DNA from 4 places in the Azospirillum sp. HJ39 genome. Region 2 is predicted to be linked to each of the others. Evidence: riboswitches for the same ligand, from Rfam matches in the RefSeq annotation. Region 2 holds a riboswitch; each other region holds the start of a gene.

Region 1 (4,357 bases), on a different replicon from region 2:
TCTTGAATCCTCAACGCGGCGGGGCCGAGGCGGTCAGGCGGCTGTCCATGGCGGACGCGTCGATGACCGGGCGGTGCGCACCGTCGAACAGGAACACCCGCATCGTCACCACCACGCACAGCTTGATCAACAAGGTGGCGGTGATGGCGCGGGCGAGCGGGGATGAAAGGGTCCATGACCGGGCCGTTGCACGTCGCGGCCCGACGGGCAATGGGGATGCCTTGCCCTGGTCTTGCGTGCTCATGTCGGGTCCTTTCGGACAAAAGGGGAGCGTTCGGCCGGCGAAGCCGGCACGTCGCGCAGGAACGGCGGTCATCTCAGAGCGGCAGGGGCGTCGGTGGGCCGCGCGGCCAGGCGCTGCCGGCGGGCCGGCCCGCCGGCAGGGTGGCCGGGGCGGCCGGTGTTTCGCAACGGACGGCGCCGGCACCCGGAACAGGAAGCTCCACGGGTGCCGGCATGTGGGTGGCGCCATGCAGGATCGGCAGGCAGAACAGGCAGAAGGCACCCGCGTGGTCGCCGTCATGCCGGTTGCCGGAGCGCCCCTCGTCGGTTGGCTCGGTCGCGGCGACGGGTTCACCGGTCCGGCGGTCGATGATGACGAGGCCGGCGGCGGTACAGATGACGATGCGATCGTCGAGCAGGCCTTCCGCGAACAGCGGGGTCCGGGCGGCGGGCGGCGGCAGCAGGGCTGCGGTCAGCGCCTGCCCGGTCAGCAGGGCCAGACAGCACAGCACGCCGATGCGAAGGCGCAGGAAGTCCAGAAGGGCGGTCAAGACCGTCCCCGACTGCATCCAGGCCGATAATCCGGCCGGCCTCCGCCCATGCCGTGCGTATGGCCGGCGCGCGCGTCGGCGGCGCCCGGCAGGCTTGGGGGCAGGCACAGGAACGGGGCGGATGCGCGAGGCATGGCGGACGGGGGAGGATGGAACGGGAGAAATGCGAGCGGGAAAGAAGCGGCCACGCCATCCTTTCCGTTTGTATTGAATCCGCGATCAGGCGGATCCCCGGCACGGAGGAGGCTTGGTTTGCTCGGACGGGCCGCAGGCGACCGCGGGAGAGATGCCGGGGTTTTCGATCCGTCGGGCACGGACTCCGGCCATGCGCACAATCGTGGCGTTACGGGCCACGCGGCGGAGAGGCGTCGGTCAGGGTGCGGACGGGAAAGGAATGGAACGCCGGCTCAGCCGGCGGCCGGCGGTGCGCGCGCCTGGAGGCTGGACAGGAACCAGCCGGCCGCGACGACGTCGCCGGGCAGGGTGCGGGAATCGGCAAGCACCATGGCTTGGACGGGGGCGGCCAGCGGCAGCTGGGGCGGAAGCCCGGCGCCGGCCATGATCGGGCAGAGCGGGCAATGCCCCTTCGCGGCACCCGTGGAGCCGGAGCCGCCGTCATCCAGGACCGGCTGCCCGTCGGCATCGACGGTGATCGTCCTGATGCCGTCGACGGAGCAGATGGAGATCGTTTCCAATCCGCCGGGACCGCCATCCAATGCCATGGCCGGCATCGTCACGCTCCACACCATCATCTGGACGACAAACGCCAGCACTCCGGCCAGAAGGCCGGCGCTGCGGATGCGGTCGGTGAAGGTGCGAGGAAGGGTCACGGTCCCGGTCGCTCGTCGGTTGTACCGCCGGAAGGAGGAGGCGGCCAAATCATGGTGCGGAACTCATGGCATGGAACCGGAGCCCCGGCAAGACATTACTCCGCCCATGGACATCGCGCGGCGCCGTCCGGCCGGGAACCCGTCCCTGGCAGGCCGGCGGGCGTGATCCGGTCAGGCGCCCTGATGGAGGCGCGCGTTGAACAGCGGGCCCTGGCTGTAGCGGTGCAGCACCTTGGCGACGGCCAGAACGGCGAGGTCGGCCAGCGGCTCGATGATGATGACGCTCATATAGGCGGCGCCGAAGCTGGCGACTTCCGCGACATTCTCGGCGGTGAAGCCGTGGCCGTAGAAGGCCCAGAACGCCACCCAGGCGACGATGCCGCCCTGGTAAGCGGTGGAGAGGGCAAGCGCCTGCGAGTATTTCAGCTCCACATAGGGGGTCGATGCCGGAACGATCCGCTTCGCCAGAAGGCCGATGCCCCACAGCGGAACCAGCAGGGTCGTGACGTTCATCCCGTATTGCGGCAGGTCGAAGGGGGCGAAGAGCACGCCCTGGATCAGCAGGCCGGCGGCGAGGCCGATGGCCGTCGCCCCGGCGCCGAACAGCAGCAGCAGGGTCGATCCGAGGATGAGATGCACCTCCGACACGCCGACCGGGTGATGCGGCAGGATCTCGAAGAAGGAGAAGACGAGGGCGGTGGCGATCAGGCTGCGCAGAGCCAGCGGTACGACACCGCCGTCGTCGCGGATGCCGTCGCGCGCCATCTTCCCGGCAAGGGCGAAGGCGCCGGCCGCCGTTGCGTAACTGAGGACGATCTTGGCGCCGTCGACGACGCCGGGTTCGATGTGCATGCTGTATGCCCTTTCCTGATCAGCCATGGTCGAAAAGGGGCGCCGTCGCGGGCTGGTGCCGGCATCGCATTCCCCCATCGCAGTACCGCTACCCAGGGCATGGGGCCGGACGGACGGCTTGCGGGGGTGCGGGCGGCCGGGAACTCCGGGAACCCATCGCATCGGCAAGCTGTCGCCGGGGCACCCCGCCCGAGGACGTTCGATCGGTCAGGCAGGTCTCCTGGCTTGCGGGTCCAGGCTGCTTCGTCGGGCCTTCCCGGCGCTGCCCGCGGCGAAGCGGGCAAACGCGCCAGTGGCGCTGAAAGGACGAAGCGGCTCGCCGCTCACAGTTGCGGGGGCAGCGCCGGTCTTGCCTCCTTCCCCGGTCGGGGGGGGCGGCGCACCGGCTTCCCTCTTAGCCTTGCACGTCCGGGGATGCCCGCGGACGTGCAAGGAACCATAACCATCCCCACGGTAAGGTCAGGATGCGTCCGCCGTCAATAGGCTCCCCCGTGGCTGGCCGGATGGCGGGGGCGTGTCTTCCGGCCCCGTCCGGATCGGTGCCGGAACGGATCATCGGTAGAAGAATGAACTCGTCTTGCGCGGGCGGCCCGGGCTATGGTGCGGCGACGCCGTGCATCCGCGACAGTTTCGGGACACGGCAGGGCGGGTGGTCGGCGGATTGGTCGGCGGAGTGGAATGATCCTGGATCGGAACGGAAGGCGACGGGCGTGGCGGATCGGCGGTTTGGCCGGTGCGGTCGCGCTGCTGTTGCAGATCGTTTCCTGGGCCTGGATGCCCGCCGCGATCCAGGCAGCCAATGCCGACGATACCAACCGGATCGTGATCTGCGCGCCGGACGGCTTCAAGACGGTGCTGCTCGACGATCGCGGAATGCCGGTCGATCCGGATGCCGCGGACAGCGGCGCGCCCGGAAACGCCATGTCCGGCGGTTCCTGCCCGTTGTGCCCCCTGATCGGCGGCTTGGCCATGCCGCCGCTCGCCGTGTTCGCGATGGCCGTCGATTTCGAACGGCATGGTCCGGAGCAGTTGCCCGGCAGCCGCATCGCTGCCGGCTGGTTCCTGTCCACCCTCCAGGCGCGCGCACCGCCAGTCACCGGTTGATCGCCCCGCGGCGCAAGCGGGCTTCATGCCTGCCGCCGCCCTGCCATGATCGATCGACCGGAGTCTCCGCATGCCCGATCTCCTCTTCGGGGAGGCGGCCGGCACGACCGCGTTCGCCCCCGTCGTCCAGCCTCTTCCCGGGGCGAAGACGGATGAACCGCTGTTCGATGCCGTCGCCACCCCGAACGACAGCGGCACCCGTTACGGCCGCGTCCTGTTCGCCGGTGTCCTCGCCGCCTATTTCGCCATCACCCTGTACGCCTGGCTGCAGCTCGGCGCCTGGCCGATGGCCGCTTATTCCCTGATCGTCCTCGCCTTTGCCGTCTGGTCCATGTACGCCGACGCCCGGCGCCGGCGGCAAGCCGAGCGCATCCGCATCTGGCCGGACCGCACCCTTCTGGAGCGCATCGACGGCTCCGGGCGACAATCGGCCAGCGAATGGCAGACCGCTTGGCTGCGGCTGGCGGTCGTTCCCGGCGGGGCCGGCGGTCCTGAACTGCGCCTGACCAGCCATGGCCGGTCGGAAACCGTCGGCGCCTTCCTGACCGGGTCCGAGCGGCTCGATCTGGCGAAGGCGCTGGCCCGTCACATCGGCCGCGCGACCGCAGCGCGCTGAGCCGCAAGGTCATCTCCCTCTGCGTCATTTCCCTCCGCGCCATCTCCGGCGCGCCCCGCTTTCAAAGACCCGGCCCGCACCGGCACCGCATGGCGAAGCCGGCGGCGGCCCGGCATGATCCAGGAAAGACCCGATGTCCAACCAACCTCTGGGAACCATGACCCGCCCGGCCTTGCTGGCCG
Region 2 (4,357 bases):
GCTGGTCATGCCCTCGCGCCCGACCGACAGCGGCGCGCCCTCGGTGTGGCAATCGTCGCAATACATCACACGCGGACGGTCGGCGGCGGTGCCGGTGCGCTCGGTCACCGCGGCGACGCGGCGGCGGAAATCGGCGACCATCGCTTCGGCGCGGTCGGAAATGCCGAAGATTTTGCCCAGGGCCAGCAGGTCGGCATAGAGCGTGTCCATGCCGATCGGCTCGCGCGGGCCGATGCGGATGCAGCTTTCCCGCAGGGTATAGGTGGCGACCCCCATCTCGGCCAGCCGCGCCGGGGTGAGGCCGCGCGCCTCGTTGAAGCCGTAGCTCCAGCCGGCGAACAGGAAGTCGGGGTCGACGGACAGCACCGCCTCCAGCGTCGGGGCGCGGTCGGGCAGACGCGGCAGGGCGGCGACGATGCCTGGCGGGGCGACCAGCCGGTGCTCGGCCCCGGCGATGCCGGAAACGGCGACCAGACGGTCGGCGAGGCCGAGATCCAGCATGGTCTGCGTCATGTTGGTGTCGTGGACCATCGGCCGCTTGGGCGGACCGGTGAAACGGGTGGTCTCGAAGCAGTTGGCGACCTCGACCGGGTAGCTCTGGGCGTGCGCGCCGCAGGCGGCCGTTCCCAGGAGAAGGGCCAGCGGCAGGCCGCGGAGGACAGGCGGGATCATGGGCGGTCCGTCAGGTGGCCGGCAGGGGGGAGAGGTCGATGCGCAGCCGGCCGTTGCCGGGATGGCGGTCCACCGTGGCGGCGACCCGGTAGACCGCGGCCAGCCGTTCGGGCGTCAGCGCCGCGTCCGGCGCGGCGTCGGACAGCAGGCGGCCGTCCTTCATCAGCAGGATGCGGTCGCACCAGCGCGCCGCCAGGTCGATGTCGTGCAGCGTCGCCACCACGGTGATGCCGAGGCCGCGCAGCAGGTCGAGCAGGGCGAAGCGGTGGTGGATGTCCAGGTGGTTGGTCGGCTCGTCGAGCAGCAGGATGCGCGGGCGCTGGGCCAGGGCGCGGGCGACCATCGTCCGCTGGCGCTCGCCGCCCGACAGCCGTTCGACCGGGCGGTCGGCCAGCGCGGTCAGCTCCAGCCGGGCCAGCGCGTCCTCGACGATGGCGGGATCCTCCGGCCCCGGACCGGCGAAGGCGGAGCGGCGATGGGCCAAGCGGCCCATGCCGACCACGTCGCGCACGGTGAAGCCGAGCGCGGCGGTGGAGTCCTGCGCCTGCAGCGCCAGCCGGCGGGCCAGTTCCACCGGGCGCAGGGCGCGCGGATCCTCGCCCTCGATGCGGATTCTGCCGGCCGAGGGGGCCTGCAACCCGGCGAGGCAGCGCAGCAGCGTGGTCTTGCCCGAGCCGTTGGGGCCGAGGATGCCGAGGAGGATGCCGGGCGGAACGGAGAAGCCGACCTGATGCAGCACGGCCCGGCCGTCCAGATTGCCGCCCAGCCGGCAGTCCAGCCCCTCCACCGCGATGGCGGCGGGCGGCGATGGGGTCTGGGATGGTCCGGTCGGGAAAGGCGCTGGCGTCATCCGTGCTTCCTGCCGTTGCGGGGCAGGGGAACCGGGCGGACGACTTGCGGGGCAGGCGCGGGCGTGTCCTGGACGGACTCCGGCCACACGCATGGCAAGCGTTCCACCGGGACACCCCGCCCGAGGACGTTTCGTTGTGGTGCTGGCAGGTCTCCTGGCTTGCGGGTCGCCGCCGGTCCGTCCAGCCTTCCCAGCACCCCGGAGGGCGCCAGTGGCGTAAAATGACGGAACGGCTCACCGCTCACAGTTGCGGGGGCAGCCCCGGTCTCACCGCAAGACGCGGCTCACCGGGTTCCCTCTTAGCTTCCGGCGGAGGCCGCCGGAAGAACCAGTACCGCCGCATTCATGGTCGACCCCGCCGCCGCGGTCAAGGTCCGTTCGCGTGGGGGCCGGGAAATCGCCTGTGAGTCCCTCTCCCGCCCCGGGAGAGGGAAGGGGCCCAAGCGCAGCTTGGGAAGGGTGAGGGGTTAGGCACGAAGCCATGCGGCTCGGGACTCTTGGCCCACCCCTCACCCTCCCCACTTCGTGGGTCCCCTCCCTCTCCCGGGGCGGGAGAGGGCAACCGTCGCCAAAGAGATACACGCGAAAGTAGAGTTTCATCCTGATGGCTGTCCCGTCATGCGTCGCGGTCCGGTATGTAATGTTATAACGTAACATATCGGGCGAACGGGCGGTCCGCAAGGAAAGATCGGCCGGGCTTTCCACATCCCTTTCCACATCGGCTTCATCGGCTATTAACGTGTTTTTGCTGAATTCGTAGGGTGCGGTCCGCCCATGGATGTGATGGCGTCGGCGCTGGCGTGGGAATGGCGATGGGCGATTCGGACGATCTTTTCGACATGTACCGCAAGGACCAGGGCAAGGCGGCCCTGAGCGGTCCCACCCTGGCGACCGCCCTTGCCGACACGGTGAAGCGCAGCTTCGCCCAGATCGACGAGCTGTGCGCGGAGGTGACGCGGGCGCTGGCGCAGGCGCGCTATACCACCCGGCTGGCGCAGACGGTGACAGACCGCTCCAGCTATGTGCGGCTCGACCGTCAGTCCGAGAGCTTCCGCGACTATCTGCGCGGCTGGAGCCAGCAGCGGGCGGAGAAGGGCACCGGCGGCATGCATTGGGAGGCCCAGATCCTCGTCACCGACCATCGGCGGACGACCAAGGAGATCGGGCTGGGCATCGCCTTCGAATGGCCGGGCGCAGGCGAGGAGGGCAACCTCGCCTTCGTCGAATTCTGGCCGACCGGCAGCGGGGTGGCGCTGCCGTCGGACGCGCGCGGCTTCCAGCGCGCGCTGGTCGCCAGCATCATCAAGCTGGAGCAGGCGGGCGAACTGTCCAGCGTGAAGGGCCGGGGCTAAAGCGAGGCGTTCAGGCCGGAGGCCGACAGCTCCACCGGCCGGCGGGCCTGGCCGTCGCGGGCATAGGTGCCGTCGCTCGACGCCTTCTCCAGCGCGGCGAGCAGGTTGCGGTTGATGGTCAGCACCGCCTTGCGCAGGGCGACGAGGCCGGAGGCGTTGACCGACACCGCCCGGTCGAGCCGGTCGATGCGCTCCAGCGTCATCGCGCGCAGGTCGTCGGGCAGGCGGATGCCCTCGTCGCGCGCCCGCAGCACGGAGGATTCCAGCTGCTCGGCCATCGCCGCCTTGCGGTGGGCGAAGACCTCCAGCCGGTCGAGCATGCCGGCGGCGATGCAGGCCGACTCCTCCTCCAGCACCGCCGACAGCGCCTCGACCGCGTCGAGGAAGTCGCGGACCAGCAGCGCGGTGGCGCCGTCATAGCCGGGTTCCGGTGCGGCCGGACCCTCGGCCGGTGCGGTTCCGGCGATGCGGTCGGGAACGAACTCGTGGATCAGGTCCTTGAGGGTGACGCTCATGATGTGCGCTCCGTTTGGGCGGCGCCTTGGGCTGCCCCTTGGGCGGCGTAGAGGCGGGCGATCTCGTCATGCGTCATCCGGCCGATGCCAAGCCCGCCGGACTCGGCGATGGCCTTGCCGTATTCCTGCAGCATCATGCTGCGCCACGGCTTTTCCGCCGGGCCGCCGCCGCCGAACAGCGGGCTTTCGCGCATGCCCGCGAACATGCTCTCCATCAGCTGGCCGACGATCATCGCCTCGAACTCCTTGGCGACCTTCTCGGCGGCAACCTTTTCGGCGGCGGCCGGATCGGGCAGCGCGGATGTCTGTTTGGATGCCGCCTGCGGCGTGGAACGGAGGGTGGGGGCTGCGAGGTCCATCGTCGGCTCCGGGCTTCTTGCGGTCAGATGATTTCCAGGTCGGCATGCAGGGCGCCGGCGGCCTTGATGGCCTGGAGGATCGCCACCATGTCGCGCGGCCCCACCCCCAGCGCGTTCAGCCCGTTGACCAGCTGCTGCAGGCTGACATTGCCGCCGACGGTGACGAACTGGCGGCCGTTGCCCTCCTGCACCTGGACGTCGGTGCGCGGCACCACGACGGTCGAGCCGTTGCTGAAGGGCTGCGGCTGCGACACCTGCGGCGCCTCGACCACGCGGACGGTCAGGTTGCCCTGGGTGATGGCGACGCGGCTGACCCGCACGTCGTCGCCGATGACGATGGTGCCGCTGCGCTCGTCCACCACCACGCGGGCGACGCCGTCGGGCCGCACCGCCAGCTGCTCGATCTCGCCGATCAGGCGGGAGACGTTGCCGACATAGCCGCCGGCGATCCGCACGTCGACCGTGGTCAGATCCACCACCCGCGCGTTGCCGGCGCCGAGCCGGCCGTTCACCGCGTCGGCGATGCGGATCGCCGTGGTGAAGTCGGGGTTGCGCAGCGCCATCCGCACCGCGCCGATGTCGTTGAGGGCGAATTTCAGCTCGCGTTCC
Region 3 (4,357 bases), on a different replicon from region 2:
ACGCTTCGCCCGACGTCCTAACATTGCTATGCGGACAGCGTGGCAAAGTTTACGGATAAAGTCAACTTGACAGCGCAGAGAAACCCACACAAAGGTTCCTCTGCGGCTGCCGAAGTTTACGATATCAGGATAGGTCCTGCTACTGGCAGGCGAGGCATTCCTCGTAGTCGGTGCGCGGCACCTGCAGGTCTGCCTTGTCCGCCGCACGCTCCTTGCCGGCGAAGGCGGCGCGCTGCACCGACTTGGAGCGGCAGTAGTAGAGGCTCTTCAACCCCTTTTCCCAGGCGGTCCAGTGCAGCATGTGCAGGTCCCACTTGTCGATGTCGCCCGGCAGGTAGAGGTTGATCGACTGGCTCTGGCAGATGAAGGGCGTGCGGTCGGCGGCGAACTCGACGATCCAGCGCTGGTCGATCTCGAAGGCGGTGCGGAAGACCGCCTTCTCGTCGTCATCGAGGATGTCGAGATGCTGGACCGAGCCCTCATGCTCGATGATCGACTGCCAGATCTCCGGCCGGTCGGCGCCCTTGGCGGCCAGCAGCCGTTCCAGATGGGGGTTGCGCACCGGCATCGAGCCGGACAGCGTCTTGTGGGTGTAGATGTTGGCCGGGATCGGCTCGATGCAGGCGCTGGCCCCGCCGCAGATGATGCTGATCGAGGCGGTCGGCGCGATCGCCAGCTTGTGGCTGAAGCGCACCATCATGTTGCGCTCGGCGGCGTCGGGGCAGGGGCCGCGCTCGTGGGCCAGCAGCACCGAGGCGGCGTCGGCGTCGCGGCGCAGCTTGCGGAAGAAGCGCAGGTTCCACGCCTTGGCCACTGCGCTTTCGAACGGCACGCCCCGCGCCTGGAGGAAGGAGTGGAAGCCCATCACCCCCAAGCCCACCGAGCGTTCGCGCATCGCCGAGTAGACGGCGTTCTCCATCCCCTCCGGCGCCTCTCCGATGAAGCGGGTCAGCACATTGTCGAGGAAGCGCAGGACGTCCTCGACCAGCCCCTCCTCGCGGTTCCACCCGTCCCAGGTCTCCAGGTTCATCGAGGCGAGGCAGCACACCGCCGTGCGGTCGTTGCCCAGATGGTCCCTGCCGGTCGGCAGCGTGATCTCGCTGCACAGGTTTGAGGTGGAGACGCGCAGGCCGAGGTCGCGCTGGTGCTTGGGGAGCGCCCGGTTCACCGTGTCGCCGAACAGCAGGTACGGCTCGCCGGTCTGCATGCGGGCCTCCAGGATCTTCTGCCAGACCTGGCGCGCGTTGGCATGCTTCAGGACGGCGCCGCTCTTGGGGCTGATCAGGGGGAAGGGCTTGTCGTCGCGCACCGCCTCCATGAAGGCGTCGGTGATGACGACGGCATGGTGCAGGTTCAGGCTCTTGCGGTTGAAGTCGCCCGAGGATTTGCGGATCTCCAGGAACTCCTCGATCTCCGGATGGTGGATGTCGAGATAGACGGCGGCCGAGCCGCGCCGCAGCGAGCCCTGGCTGATGGCGAGCGTCAGGCTGTCCATCACCCGGATGAAGGGGATGATGCCCGACGTGCTGCCGTTGCCCTTCACGGCTTCGCCGATGGACCGCACGCCGCCCCAATAGGTGCCGATGCCGCCGCCGTTGGACGCCAGCCGGACGTTCTCGTTCCAGACATCGACGATGCCGTCGAGCGAATCCGGGACCGCGTTGAGGAAGCAGGAGATCGGCAGCCCGCGCGTGGTGCCGCCGTTGCTGAGGATCGGCGTCGCCGGCATGAACCACAGGCGGGAGATGGCGTCGTAGAGCCGCTGGGCGTGCGCAGCGTCGTCGGCATAGGCGGCGGCGACGCGGGCGAACAGATCCTGGTAGCTCTCGCCCGGCAGCAGGTAGCGGTCGTCCAGCGTCGCCTTGCCGAAGTCGGTCAGCAGGGCGTCGCGGCTGCGGTCGATGCGGATGACGGAGGGATCGGGCGGCGTCCAGCTCTGCACCGGCGCGCGGCTGACGCCGTGCCGGTCGTCCAGGCGATCCGGTGCCCTGCGGGGGAGCGTCAGCAGGTTCCCGTGACGGTCGAAACCGCTGGCGAGCTGCTGGGCGAGCTCAGGGGCATACTCCTGGGCAAAGTCTGGGGCGTGGGCCGGCATCCGTGATCCCTTGTTCCTGTGCGGCGGGACGGCACGACGGCACGGCATGCAGGCATCGGGCGAAAGCGCCACGGGCGAACACGCGCACCACCGGGTCACCCCGCCCGTGGACGTTCATCTGGTTACGGCAGGTCTCCTGGCTCGCGGGTCGTCGCGGCTTCGTCCGGCCTTCCCGGCGCGGCCCCTGAACATCAGGTTGGCACCAGTGACCCTGAAACGACGAAACCGCTCTCCGCTCACAGTTGCGGGGGCAGCGCCGGCCTGACCGCGCTTGCGCGGCGGCACCGGCTTCCCTCTTAGCCCCGTATCTTGTCGGACACGAGGACCGTAACGCTAGATACGGTAGAGCCTGGCCGTGCGGGCGTCAAGCTGGAAGTCCTTGCCGCCCGTCGCGCCCCAACCCGGTGCAGCACGCCGCCTTCGTCGCCGCCACCTGCAAATTTCCGGCACTGCCGACGCCAAGTGGCGTGCACCCCGGGATCAGGTCGCACGGCAACTCACACACGCTTTTCCTGTCTGCCGCTGAACCGATCCGGGGCGCAGTCCCCCGGGCCAGCGACTGCGGGGCTTGTCCGGCGGTCGGGCAATTTGCAATATACGCAGACCGATTTCGTAGATAACCGCTGAGTTTGTCACGTTTTGCGAAGCGGTTTCAGCGGATCGGCGAATTTTGCAAATAAGGTGCTGGGCATGGCCAAGGCGTTCATGGGGGTGCGGCTGCAGCGGCTGCGCGAGGAGAGGGGGCTGACCCAGACGGCACTGGCCCGCATCCTGGAGATCTCGCCGAGCTACCTGAACCAGCTCGAACGCAACCAGCGGCCGCTGACGGTGCCGCTGCTGCTGCGGATCAACGCCTCCTTCGGCATCGACGTGCAGCTCTTCTCGGAGGACGAGGAGGCGCGGATGGTCGCCGACCTGCGGGAAGCCCTGTCGGAAGCCGGAACCGGCGAGGCCATTGCGATCGCGGAGATCAAGGCGCTCGCCACCAACATGCCGGCGGTCGGCCGGGCGCTGGTGGCGCTGCACCGGCGCGGGCGCGGGCTGGCGGAACGGCTGGACGCCCTGGCGGCAGGGGCGATCCCGGCCGGGCCGGGCAGCGCCCTGCCGGCGATGCCCTACGAGGAGGTGCGCGACTTCTTCTATCGCCACCACAATCACATCGCCGCGCTGGACGAGGCGGCCGAACGGCTGTTCGCTGGGGCCGGGCTGGAGATCGGGGCGGTGGACCGCGGGCTGGAGCGGCTGCTGGCGGATCGCCACGGCATCCGTACGCTGGTGACCGACGACGCGGGCATGCCGGGGGGAGCGCTTCGCCATTTCGATGCCGCCGACCGGATATTGCGGGTCGCCCGGTCGCTGGACCCCGGCCGCCGCGCCTTCCAGATGGCGACGCAGCTCGCCTTCCATCGGGAGGCGGAGCTTCTGCACCGGCTGGTCGAGGAGGGACGGTTCTCCGGTCCGCAGGCACGTGCGCTCGCCCGCATCGGGCTGGCCAACTATTATGCCGGGGCGGTGGTCATGCCATACGAGGCCTTCCTGGAGGTGGCGGAGGCCGTGGCCTACGACATCGACCTGCTGGGCCAGCGCTTCGGCACCGGCTTCGAGACGGTGTGCCATCGGCTGAGCACGCTCCAGCGGCCGGGGGCTCCCGGCGTGCCCTTCTTCTTCGTCCGGGTCGACCGGGCCGGCAACATGTCGAAGCGCCAGTCCGCCACCAGCTTCCACTTCTCGCGCGTCGGCGGAAGCTGTCCGCTGTGGAACGTCTACGAAGCCTTCTCGGCGCCCGGCCGTGTGCTGACGCAGCTGGCGCGCATGCCGGACGGGCGGGCCTATCTGTGGATCGCCCGCAAGGTGGTTCACGGCCGCAGCGGCTTCGGCGCCCCGTCGAAGAGCTTTGCCATCGGGCTCGGCTGCGACATCCGGCACGCCGGACGGCTGGTCTACTCCCGCGGGCTGGCGCTCGGCGATCCGGACGCCGCCACGCCGATCGGCGCCGGCTGCAAGGTCTGCGAACGCCCGGCCTGTCCGCAGCGTGCCTTCCCGCCGGTCGGACGCACCCTGGCGGTCGACGAAAGCCTCAGCCGGTTCGAGCCGTATCCGGTATCCGCCTCCCCGGCCTGATCGGGGAACCCCGGCCCGGCATTGGTCGGGGCAAGGGAGCAGGCCGGCGCGGGGGCAATCTTCGCAGATTTCGCCGATTTGCAGGATCGGCCCGGCAAAGCTTCGCCTTTTCAGCCCTTTTCCGAACAGGGGCAGGTTCCG
Region 4 (4,357 bases), on a different replicon from region 2:
GGGAGCGGTAGAACACCACCGCGGCGACCGGGGCGTCGGCTGCAACGGTCCCGCTCCAGCCCTCATAGACGCCGAATCGGGGGACCGGGGCCGGGTCCTCATGGGGCAGGGGGGTGCCGGCCAGCGTGGCGGCGGCGGCCAGCAGATTGGCCATGTTGTCCGGCCCGCCCTCGGTGAAATAGCGCCACAGCCGGATGGCGGCCTCAGGTGCGACGGTGCCGTAGGCGGTGAGGTTGGGGTCGGGCTGCGCCTCCCCCGGCAGAACGGCCAGCGGGATGTTGCGCTCCCGGCAGAGGCTGGACAGCCGGTCGAGGCCGTAGCGCCAATAGCCGTTGCCGCCCAGCAGGCGCAGCACCACCAGTTTCGCCCTGGCAACGATGCTGTCGGCGTAGAGATCGACCGACAGCGGATGTCCCAGCCGGTTGAGGTTGGCGAGGCGAAGGCTGGGCAGGTGCCCGCGGCCGGCCCGCCATGCGGCGGCGAGCGCGGTCAGGTCGCTGTCGGAAAAGGACAGCATGACGAGGTCGGCCGGCGTCTGCCCCAGATCTTCGGCCTGGGGGCCGGCGTCGAGTTCGTCCTGGCGGGCGGCGAGCAGATGCATGGTTCGATGTCCAGGAGCGACGGTGCCCCCTCCCTCCCCCTCTTCGAGGGAGAGGGAGGATTTGCGATGCGGCGGAAGTCCCCTCTTCCGCAAAGCGGGGGAGGGTTAGGGAGGGGGCAAATGCCGCAACAGCTTAATTCTTACCCAGCCACCGCCGCCGTCACCGCCTCGCGGTCAAGCCCGGTTTCGCCGATGACCACCAGCCGGCTGCGGCGCTCCTCGCCGGCTTTCCACAGGCGGTCGTAATGGGTCTGCACGCGGGTGCCGACTCCCTGGACCAGCAGGCGCATCGGCTTGCCGGGCACGTCGATGAAGCCCTTCAGCCGCAGCACGCCATGCAGGGCGGCCACATCCTCCAAGGTCTTCACCAGGGCGGCGGGGTCGGGTTGGGACGGCAGTTCCACGACGAAGCTGGTGAAGTCGTCGTGGTCGTGGCCTTCCTCATCGTCATGATGGCTGGGGCGGTTGGCGAGGTCGTCCTCCACCGCGGCGCCGACTCCCAGCAGCACCAGCGGATCGACGGCGCCCTGCGCGGCGCGGACCAGCTTGGCGCCGCTGCCGACGGTGCGTCCGGCGGCGTGGCCGAGGGCTTCGCGGATCAGGTCCTCGACGCGGGCGAGGTCGGCGGCGTCGACCAGATCGGTCTTGTTGACGACGATCAGGTCGGCACAGAGCAGCTGGTCCTCGAACACCTCCTCGACCGGCGTCTCGTGGTCGACCGTGCCGGCGGCGTCGCGCTGGGCGGCCAGGGCCGCCGGATCGGGAGCGAAACGACCCTCGGCCGCTGCGGCGGCGTCGACCACGGCGATCACGCCGTCCACGGTGACCCGCGACTTGATCGCCGGCCAGTGGAAGGCCTGGACCAGCGGCTTGGGCAAGGCCAGGCCGCTCGTTTCGATCACGATATGCTCGGGCGGCTGCGGTCGGGCCAGCAGCTTCTCGATGGCCGGGACGAAATCGTCGGCGACGGTGCAGCACAGGCAGCCGTTCGCCAGCTCGATCACGTCGTCTTCGGTGCAGGTCGGGCTGCCGCAGGCACGCAGGATGTCGCCGTCGATGCCGACGTCGCCGAACTCGTTGATGATCAGGGCCAGCCGACGGCCTTCGGCCTTTTCCAGCAGGCCGCGGATCAGCGTGGTCTTGCCGGCGCCGAGGAAGCCGGTGATGACGGTCGCCGGCACTTTCCCGGCAACCGTTTTTGCAACTGCGGACATGGGTTCGGCTCCTTAACGCGTGCCGGTCTGCAACCGGGCGGCGGGGCTGGGTTCGGCGGCCCCGGCCAGCCCGCTCATCAGCCAGCCGCAGACGGAACCCAGGATCGCCCAGAACAGGGCGGCGGTGCCGAGCGAGGCGGCGACGAACCGGGCCGCCAGCTCCGGCGGGACGGCGCCTTCGGCGCTTTCCGGATGGGGGGCGCCGACCAGATGGGGCAGTGCCGCGATCAGCACGGCGCCGACAATCACGAACCGGTTGCGGGCGAAGGCGAGCGCCGCCATGCCGATGCCGGCCCCGACCGAGGCGGCGAACCACCAGAGCTGACGGGCTTCCAGCTCGGCCCCGGCCATGCCCGGCAATTCCGGAGCCAGGCCGAAGGACGGCGCCAGCGAGACGGCGAAGAAACCGCCGACACCCCAGACCAGCCCGCGGCGGGCATCGACGGGCCGGCCGGCCAGCAGCATGGCGCCGCCGAGCAGCAGCGCATAGGCCACGCCGGTCAACAGGTTGGCGACGATGGTCAGGCCGGTGCGCTGCATCGCCTCTTCCAGCGTGGTCGGCACGCCCTCGCCCACCTCACGCACGGGGCCGTGCTGGTGGGAGTCGGCGGCGCCGCCGGCAGGGGCGGGTGCAGTGACGGAGGCGACGGGCGGGGTCACCACCTCGTATTTCTCGGCCTCGAGGATCAGCGGGACGGTCGTCGCCTGCTGAACGACGGAAGCGGCCGTGCCGGAGAGCACGCCCGCGACCAAAGCGGCTGTGAACAGCCGCCGGATCAGATCCATGACCCTGGCTTAGTGGCAGGGGAACGCGAAGGAATGACGGGCGTCGTGCGCCGCGTCGTGGATCTGCTGCGGCTGGGCGAAGCCGACGCCATACAGCAGGAAGCTGCCGAGCAGGATCGCGGCGAAGGCGGCGACCGAGGTCCGGGCGGCGCTGCGGGTCGCGGAACCGGCGGTGGCGTGTAGCGGATGGGTGGTCATCAGGCTGATCCTTGCTCTCCCGCCACACCCGGCGGGGTTGGGAAAATCCATCGGTCCGCCGGCAGGTTTCCTGGCTCACGGGTCACAGCGTCGCGGCCCGCCTTCCCGACCCTGCGGTCAGTGGCATGATGGACCGGACGCTCGCCGCACACAGTTGCGGGGGCAGCCGCGGCCTGGGGCCTTCCCGGAAGGCCCGTACCGCATTCCCTATTATCCCCGCCGTCCATAGGGGCGATCGGGGCACCGTCGGACGATCACCATCGCAGTGCGCACACAGTTTGGCAAGTTCGCAATCACGTCGCGGCCGCACGGACGATCTTGTACACAAACCTTTTGACTGCTGTCATGTTTGCTGGACAGAGTGTCCGGAATTCCGACACTTTTCAGTGCTACGGTTGGAGTGGAGGAGGCAGCGGACAGGAGCAAAGCGCCGGAGACACAAAGGTCCATGCGCCCGACCGAAGGGATATCCGCTGTGGCACGAATAGTGCGTACAACAATCGGTGAAACGTCCCACCGCATGGCGGCCGAGCCGGGAACTTCCGGCCCCCGGACCCCCGGGAACCCAAAGCAAGGACGAAGGGAGGAGAATTCGCGACCGATGAACGCCGCACCGAACGACGACATCATCCTGGAAGCGCGCAACCTGACGAAGGAGTTCAAGGGCTTCGTCGCGGTCAAGGAGGTGAACCTGCAGGTGAAGCGGGGCACCATCCATGCGCTGATCGGCCCGAACGGCGCCGGCAAGAGCACGGTGTTCAACCTGCTCACCAAGTTCCTGACGCCCACCCGCGGCCAGATCCTCTACAAGGGCCGCGACATCACCAGGACCAAGCCGGCCGACATCGCGCTGATGGGCTTGGTGCGGTCCTTCCAGATCTCGGCCGTCTTCCCGCATCTCAGCGTGCTGGAGAATGTCCGCGTCGCCCTCCAGCGCCCGCTCGGCACCAGCTTCCATTTCTGGAAGTCGGAGTCGTCGCTCTACGACCTGCACGATCGCGCGCTGGAGCTGATCGAGGCGGTCAACCTCTCCCCCTGGGCCGGGCACACCGCCGCCGAGCTGCCCTACGGCCGCAAGCGCGCGCTCGAGATCGCCACCACCCTGGCGCTCGACCCGGAGGTGATGCTGCTCGACGAGCCGCTGGCCGGCATGGGCCATGAGGACATCGAGGGCACCGCCGCCCTGATCAAGCGCGTCGCCGCCGACCGCACCGTGTTGATGGTCGAGCACAACCTCTCGGTCGTCGCCCACCTGTCCGACACCATCACCGTGCTCCGCCGCGGCGAGATCCTCGCCGAGGGGCCCTACGAGGTGGTGTCGAAGAACCCGCAGGTGATGGAAGCGTACATGGGCACTGGGGGGACCGGACATGCCTGACGGGATGCAGACGAAAACCGCCCAAGTGGGAACGGCGATGCTTGAGATTTCCGACCTGCACGGCTTCTACGGCGAGAGCCATGTGCTGCACGGCGTCAGCCTGGAGGTGCGCCACGGCGAGGTGGTGACGCTCCTTGGCCGCAACGGCGCCGGCAAGACCTCGACCATGCGCGCCGTGAT

The links. Region 2 has a riboswitch for cobalamin ahead of ABMY26_RS12000 (ABC transporter ATP-binding protein). Riboswitches for the same ligand answer to the same signal wherever they lie in the genome.
Region 1: linked by a shared signal. The riboswitch ahead of ABMY26_RS03950 (energy-coupling factor ABC transporter permease) and the one ahead of ABMY26_RS12000 (ABC transporter ATP-binding protein) in region 2 are both predicted to bind cobalamin.
Region 3: linked by a shared signal. The riboswitch ahead of ABMY26_RS18695 (ribonucleoside-diphosphate reductase subunit alpha) and the one ahead of ABMY26_RS12000 (ABC transporter ATP-binding protein) in region 2 are both predicted to bind cobalamin.
Region 4: linked by a shared signal. The riboswitch ahead of ABMY26_RS34935 (CbtB domain-containing protein) and the one ahead of ABMY26_RS12000 (ABC transporter ATP-binding protein) in region 2 are both predicted to bind cobalamin.

The regions. Positions count from the first base shown of each region.
Region 1 covers NZ_CP167905.1:741,547-745,903, reverse strand. Annotated here, with positions in the region: gene ABMY26_RS03965 (hypothetical protein) at 11-244, opposite strand; gene ABMY26_RS03960 (DUF2946 family protein) at 318-773, opposite strand; gene ABMY26_RS03955 (DUF2946 family protein) at 1,181-1,603, opposite strand; gene ABMY26_RS03950 (energy-coupling factor ABC transporter permease) at 1,775-2,455, opposite strand; cobalamin riboswitch at 2,648-2,911, opposite strand; gene ABMY26_RS03945 (DUF2946 family protein) at 3,134-3,559, shown strand; gene ABMY26_RS03940 (DUF2244 domain-containing protein) at 3,630-4,175, shown strand; gene ABMY26_RS03935 (TonB-dependent receptor family protein) at 4,309-4,357, shown strand, end outside.
Region 2 covers NZ_CP167910.1:307,089-311,445, forward strand. Annotated here, with positions in the region: gene ABMY26_RS11995 (ABC transporter substrate-binding protein) at 1-672, opposite strand, end outside; gene ABMY26_RS12000 (ABC transporter ATP-binding protein) at 683-1,522, opposite strand; cobalamin riboswitch at 1,649-1,870, opposite strand; gene ABMY26_RS12005 (hypothetical protein) at 2,335-2,874, shown strand; gene ABMY26_RS12010 (flagellar protein FlgN) at 2,871-3,389, opposite strand; gene ABMY26_RS12015 (rod-binding protein) at 3,386-3,748, opposite strand; gene ABMY26_RS12020 (flagellar basal body P-ring protein FlgI) at 3,772-4,357, opposite strand, start outside.
Region 3 covers NZ_CP167911.1:1,138,463-1,142,819, forward strand. Annotated here, with positions in the region: gene ABMY26_RS18695 (ribonucleoside-diphosphate reductase subunit alpha) at 140-2,095, opposite strand; cobalamin riboswitch at 2,204-2,440, opposite strand; gene ABMY26_RS18700 (short-chain fatty acyl-CoA regulator family protein) at 2,786-4,216, shown strand.
Region 4 covers NZ_CP167913.1:759,459-763,815, forward strand. Annotated here, with positions in the region: gene cobN (cobaltochelatase subunit CobN) at 1-601, opposite strand, end outside; gene cobW (cobalamin biosynthesis protein CobW) at 742-1,815, opposite strand; gene ABMY26_RS34930 (CbtA family protein) at 1,828-2,601, opposite strand; gene ABMY26_RS34935 (CbtB domain-containing protein) at 2,611-2,799, opposite strand; cobalamin riboswitch at 2,842-3,062, opposite strand; gene ABMY26_RS34940 (ABC transporter ATP-binding protein) at 3,401-4,177, shown strand; gene ABMY26_RS34945 (ABC transporter ATP-binding protein) at 4,215-4,357, shown strand, end outside.